2 linked regions of the Azoarcus sp. CIB genome follow. The protein of the gene in region 1 interacts with the protein of each later gene in a pairwise test. Links are inferred from orthologs where the notes say so. Each region holds a gene or a part of one and is shown on either strand. Other genes may lie near its edges.

Region 1 (2,985 bases):
CCACGCGGCCCGCGCTTGCCGCCGAGCATGCCCGACAGCCGCTGGTTGAAATCACGCCACAGGTCCTCGAGGTCGGGCGGCCCCTGATTGCCCCCCTTCCTGTCGTCGCCGCGCTTGTCGTCGCCATTCCCCTGGTTGTTACCCCAGCGTGGATCGTTGAGAGACATTAGAACGCCTGTAATCACGTTTGAATTGGGTCTTTATCGGTGAAATCCGGCGCAATCCCGTCGGGATCGCCCGGCGCGTCCGTGACTGCGCTACGCGCTGCCTCGGCAAGGGCTTCGCGCAGCAGCCCAAGCCCTTCGCCAGTCCTGGCACTCAGAAAAACGCGCACGATCTTACCATACTCGTCCCGCTGAACCCCGGGCTCGGCGCGGGTCAGGTCGACCTTGTTCATGACCATGAACTGCGGCACGGCGCCCGCACCGATCTCGGCGAGAACCCCGTTCACGGCCTCGATCTGTGCCTCGCGGTCCTCGCTCGCCGAGTCTACGACGTGCAGCAGCAGGTCCGCGTTCGCGGTTTCCTCGAGCGTCGCGTGAAAAGCCGCGACGAGTGCGTGCGGCAGGTCGCGGATGAAGCCCACGGTGTCGGATAGCACGACGTTGCCACCCTCGCCCACGTAGAGCCGACGAGAGGTCGTGTCCAGCGTCGCGAAGAGCTGGTCGGCAGCATACGCGCCGGCCTTCGTCAGCGCGTTGAACAGCGTCGACTTGCCTGCGTTGGTGTACCCGACAAGCGACACCGACAGCACGTTGCGCCCTTCGCGCCCGCGCCGACGCACACGGCGCTGCTTCTCGATCTGGGCGAGGCGCTCCTTGAGCACCTTGACGCGCTTGCCGAGCAGGCGGCGGTCGGTCTCGAGCTGGGTCTCGCCCGGTCCGCGCAGGCCGATACCGCCCTTTTGGCGCTCCAGGTGGGTCCAGCCGCGCACGAGGCGCGTCGAGAGATGGTCGAGCTGCGCGAGTTCGACCTGCAGCTTGCCCTCGTGGCTTCTCGCGCGCTGCGCGAAGATATCGAGGATCAGGGCCGTGCGGTCGACGACGCGACACTGCAGCGTGCGTTCGAGGTTGCGCTGCTGCGCGGGCGACAGCGCGTGGTTGAAGATGACGAAATCGGCTTCGTGGGCGCGCAGCGTCTCGGCGATTTCGTCGACCTTGCCGCGCCCGGCGAAGAGCGCGGGATCGGGCCGCGCCCGCCGGCCGCCGACGACGGCCTCGACGCTGGCGCCGGCACTGAGCGCGAGCAGCTTGAGTTCGGAAAGGCGCTCGTCCAGCGCGCCCTGGTTCAGGTCGAGCTGGACGAGTACCGCGCGCTCACCGGCGTCGGGGCGCTCAAACATGGAGCAACTTGGCGTCCATGGGGCGCCGGCGGGAATCAGCTATTGCCGTCACCCGCGTCCTGTTGCTGGATGTTGACCGGACGCGCGGGCACGACGGTCGAGATCGCATGCTTGTACACCATCTGAGTGACGGTGTTCTTCAGCAGCACGACGTACTGGTCGAAGGATTCGATCTGGCCCTGCAGCTTGATGCCGTTGACCAGGTAGATCGCCACGGGGACATGCTCCCTGCGAAGGGTGTTCAGGAACGGGTCTTGTAGAAGTTGCCCTTTGTTGCTCATTTTCAAACCTCGAGGCTGCGTATTATTGTGAATGTAAAGGATTTCATGTTGCACTGCCACATTTGCACGAACAATCAATCCCGGTGTGGAGTTGGAAACTAGTCTTTTCCGATATACGGATTGTGCGAGGTGCGGAATTGTATCCGCAACGGCGTGCCCTGCAATTTGAACGCCTCCATGAACGTACGTTCCAGAAAGCGCACGTAGGACACGGGGACGTGGTCGAGCGCGGCGCCATGGATGACGACGATCGGCGGGTTGTTGCCGCCCTGGTGCGCGTAGCGCATCTTCGGACGGGAAATGCCGTGCCGCGGAGGCGCCTGCTTCGTGAGCGCAGCCTGCAGGGTCCGGGTCAGGCGGGGGGTCGACAGGTTCACCATCGCGGCCGCATAGGCGGAATCGACCGACTTCATGACCGCGGCCACGCCCGCGCCCTTGAGCGCTGAGATGTAGTGGAAGCGCGCGAAGGACAGGAAACCCAGCTTGTGTGCGATATCGCGCTTGATCAGTTCGCGGCGGTAGTCGTCGATGCTGTCCCACTTGTTCACCGCGACGACCAGGGCACGGCCCGAATCGAGGATGAAGCCGGCGATATGGGCGTCCTGGTCGGAGATATCCTGCGACGCGTCGAGCACCAGCACGACGACGTTGCATTGTTCGATCGCCTGCAGCGTCTTGATGACGGAGAACTTCTCGATGGCCTCGAAGATCTTGCCGCGGCGGCGCAGGCCGGCGGTGTCGATCAGCGTGTAATTGCGGCCGTCGCGCTCGAACGGGATTGCGATGGCGTCGCGCGTGGTGCCCGGCATGTCGAAGGCGATGACGCGCTCCTCGCCGATCAGGCTGTTCACGAGCGTGGACTTGCCGACGTTCGGGCGACCGACGATCGCGATGCGCGGCCCGTGGTCCTCGGCCTCGCCCGGCTCCTCGTCGAGCGGGAAGTCGGCGAGCACCAGATCGATGACTTGCTTGATGCCGTCGCCGTGGGCGGCCGACACGGGTAGCGGCGCACCGAGACCGAGCGCATGGAAGTCGGCAGCGACGATGCTGCGCTCCATGCCTTCGGCCTTGTTCACGACCAGATGCACGGGGCGCCCGGCCCGCCGCAGGCGCGTGGCAATCTGCTCGTCGTGCGGGGTCAGGCCGGCGCGGCCGTCGACGAGGAAGAGCAGCACGTCGGCTTCGGCGATCGCCTGTTCGGCCTGGCGGGCCATCTCGTGCATGATGCCGGTCTTGGCGACCGGGTCGAAGCCGGCGGTATCGACGACCAGATAGTCGCGGTCGCCGACGCGACCGATGCCGTAGTGGCGGTCGCGCGTGAGGCCGGGCTGGTCGGCGACGAGGGCGTCGCGCGTGCGCGTG
Region 2 (3,315 bases), 2.6 Mb from region 1 along the record:
GCCAGATCAAGCAAGGCGTCGAGCAGACGAATTGCAGTCGGCAAGTAAAGTCGGCAACTGGTCAGCGCGGAGTGGTAGTTCAGTTGGTTAGAATACCGGCCTGTCACGCCGGGGGTCGCGGGTTCGAGCCCCGTCCACTCCGCCAACAAATGAAATGGGAGCCTACGGGCTCCCATTTTTTTTGTCCCTCCATCCATTTTCCGAAGCCGGACCGTCGCAAGGGGTGCATCCTTGCGTAGCCGGGGCGCGGCCGCGGACAGACCCTGCTGGCCCGCACCCCGACATTACGCTATAGTCCCATACGCATCAGTATGGTGCCGGCCGCGATGGACCGGAGTGTTACTTACCAAGGGAGCGGGATCGATGAGTCTAAAGAAGATCGGCGTCGTAGGCGCCGGCACGATGGGTAATGGCATCACGCAGGCATTTGCGGTAGCCGGGTTCGAGGTGGTGATGATGGATGTCGCCGAGGCAGCCGTGCAACGCGGTCTGGCCACGCTGGCCGCGAGCCTCGATCGTCTGATCAAGAAGGAGAAGATGACCGAGGTGCAGAAAGCGGAAGCCCTTGCGCGTATCGCGACGGCCAGCGACGTCGGGGCGCTTGCGGATTGCGATCTGGTGATCGAGGCTGCGACCGAAAATCTCGAGCTGAAGCTGAAGATCTTTGCGCAGCTCGATGCGGCGGTGAAAGCCGATGCGGTGCTGGCGTCGAATACCTCGTCGATCCCCATCACCAAGCTCGCTGCCTCGACCAAGCGCGCCGACAAGGTCATCGGCATGCATTTCTTCAATCCGGTGCCCATGATGGCGCTGGTCGAACTGATTCGCGGCCTGCAGACGTCCGACACGACCTATGCGGCTGTCGAGACGGTAGCGAAGGCGATCGGCAAGACCCCCGTCAAAGTGCGCAACAGCCCGGGGTTCGTCGTCAATCGCCTGCTGTGCCCGATGATCAACGAGGCGATCTTTGTGCTGGGTGAAGGTCTTGCCACGGCTGCGGAGATCGACGAGGCGATGAAGCTCGGATGCAATCACCCGATCGGGCCGCTGGCCCTGGCCGACATGATCGGGCTCGACGTGGAGCTGGCGGTGATGCAGGTCCTGTTCGAAGGATTCAAAGACTCGAAGTACCGCCCTGCGCCGCTGCTCGTCGAGATGGTCGAGGCCGGCTATCTCGGCCGCAAGTCCGGCAAGGGCTTCTACGACTACAAGTAAACGCGTTGCGCCCCTCGTGGCCTTGCGCCGCGGTCGGGAAAACAAAAACGCCACCGATAAGGTGGCGTTTTTTTTCATGCTGGCCGTCCGGATCAGCCGCGGCGCATCGCGTCGAAGAACTCCGCGTTGCTTTTGGTCGCCTTGACCTTGTCCATCAGGAATTCCATCGCATCGATGTCATCCATGCCGTACAGCAGCTTGCGCAATACCCAAACTTTCTGCAGCACGTCCGCCTTCATGAGCAGCTCCTCGCGGCGGGTCCCGGAGCGGTTGACGTTGATGGCCGGATACACGCGCTTCTCGGCCATGCGGCGATCGAGATGCAATTCCATGTTGCCGGTGCCCTTGAATTCCTCATAGATCACCTCGTCCATCCGGCTTCCGGTGTCGATCAGTGCTGTCGCGATGATGGTCAGTGAGCCACCTTCCTCGATATTCCGCGCTGCGCCGAAGAAGCGCTTGGGCTTCTGCAGGGCGTTGGCGTCGACACCGCCGGTCAGCACCTTGCCGGAGGCCGGCACCACGGTGTTGTAGGCCCGCGCGAGGCGCGTGAGCGAATCGAGCAGGATTACGACATCCTTCTTGTGTTCGGTGAGCCGCTTGGCCTTTTCAATGACCATCTCGGCGACCTGCACATGGCGCGAAGCGGGTTCGTCGAAGGTGGATGCCACCACTTCGCCCTTGACCGAGCGCTGCATTTCGGTGACTTCTTCAGGACGCTCGTCGATCAGAAGGACAATGAGGGCGACGTCCGGGTGGTTGGCCGCGATGGCGTGGGCAATGTGCTGCAGCATCACGGTCTTGCCGCTTTTCGGCGGCGCTACCAGCAGACCGCGCTGCCCCTTGCCGATCGGCGCGATCATGTCGATGATGCGGCTGGTGATGTTCTCCTCGCCACGGATGTCACGCTCGAGCTTGAGGCACTCGTTCGGGTGCAGAGGGGTGAGGTTCTCGAACAGGATCTTGTGTTTGCAGGCTTCGGGGGCCTGGCCGTTGATCTTGTCGAGTTTCACCAAGGCGAAATAGCGCTCGCCATCCTTCGGGGTACGGATCTCGCCCTCGATGGTGTCACCCGTGTGCAGGTTGAAGCGGCGGATCTGTGACGGTGACACGTAGATGTCGTCAGTCCCCGCCAGGTACGAGATGTCGGGTGAGCGCAGGAAACCGAATCCATCGGGCAGGACTTCGAGTGCGCCATCACCATAGATCGGCTCGCCTTTTTTTGCGCGGTTCTTGAGCAGGGCGAAGACCAGTTCCTGCTTGCGCAAGCGGTTGGCGCCATCGATTTCGTTTTCGATGGCCATTTCCAGCAGCTGGCTGACGTGGAGAGACTTGAGCTCCGATAATTGCATGGCGAGAGGGCGCGACGGGGCGCAGGTGGATGAAACCAATGGAGGGGAGGGTGCTGCGGAAAGGTCTTGCTGCGGCGCCGGAAGGCCGGCTTCGGGAGCGGTGGCGCCGCGCAAGCAGCCCGGGACTTTAGCCCCGGTCAGAGATTGCTGTCAATGAAAGCCGTCAGTTGTGACTTCGAAAGAGCTCCAACCTTGGTCGCTTCGACATTGCCGCCCTTGAAGAGCATCAGCGTCGGGATGCCCCGGATGCCGAATTTTGCCGGCGTTTCCTGGTTCTCGTCGATATTGAGTTTGGCGACCTTGAGCTTGCCTGCATATTCTTTGGCAATGTCGTCGAGGATCGGGGCGATCATCTTGCACGGACCGCACCATTCGGCCCAGTAATCGACCAGCACCGGGGTTTGTGCCTGAAGCACCTCGGCCTCGAAGTTGCCGTCGGTGACGTAATGGATATGCTCGCTCATGATTCCTCGCATCAAGGTCTTGCTGTCATTCGGATTGGGAGTCGGGCCGGTACGGCCCTGGCGGACAATGGCAGGAGAGGGCTGCCACTTCGGAGTGTCCCGAAAAGTTATGCCAAGCTGCCACGCACGTCAAGCGTTTCGCCCTTTTTCGCTGCCTGTGCGATCGGGGTTTGCCCGTCCTTGTGTCAAAACGGCGAGGGTCTCGGCTATATTGTCGAAGAAGCCGACGCGCGCGGGCGGTACGTGCCGACTTGACCAACTGGAGTTAACGACGATGGCCTACG

What was found. Proteins that work in one complex are often made in the same cells at the same time.
Region 2: the proteins of hfq (region 1) and rho interact in binary tests that used the Escherichia coli proteins (3 or more experiments, as listed by UniProt). The link is inferred for Azoarcus sp. CIB from one-to-one orthologs.

What each region holds. Positions count from the first base shown.
Region 1 is NZ_CP011072.1:809,724-812,708, reverse strand. The notes cover bases 1-2,872. They hold hfq (RNA chaperone Hfq), read right to left. Parts: upstream 1,624-2,872; coding sequence 1,378-1,623; downstream 1-1,377. Other genes in these bases: der (ribosome biogenesis GTPase Der), read right to left, coding at 1,722-2,872; hflX (ribosome rescue GTPase HflX), read right to left, coding at 182-1,342; hflK (FtsH protease activity modulator HflK), read right to left, coding at 1-167. Outside these bases: more of der, read right to left, coding at 2,873-2,985. UniProt on the Escherichia coli protein: RNA chaperone that binds small regulatory RNA (sRNAs) and mRNAs to facilitate mRNA translational regulation in response to envelope stress, environmental stress and changes in metabolite concentrations.
Region 2 is NZ_CP011072.1:3,423,733-3,427,047, reverse strand. The notes cover bases 438-3,315. They hold rho (transcription termination factor Rho), read right to left. Parts: upstream 2,568-3,315; coding sequence 1,308-2,567; downstream 438-1,307. Other genes in these bases: fdxA (ferredoxin FdxA), read left to right, coding at 3,306-3,315; trxA (thioredoxin TrxA), read right to left, coding at 2,705-3,031; AzCIB_RS15170 (3-hydroxybutyryl-CoA dehydrogenase), read left to right, coding at 438-1,215. Also shown: more of AzCIB_RS15170, read left to right, coding at 364-437. UniProt on the Escherichia coli protein: Facilitates transcription termination by a mechanism that involves Rho binding to the nascent RNA, activation of Rho's RNA-dependent ATPase activity, and release of the mRNA from the DNA template.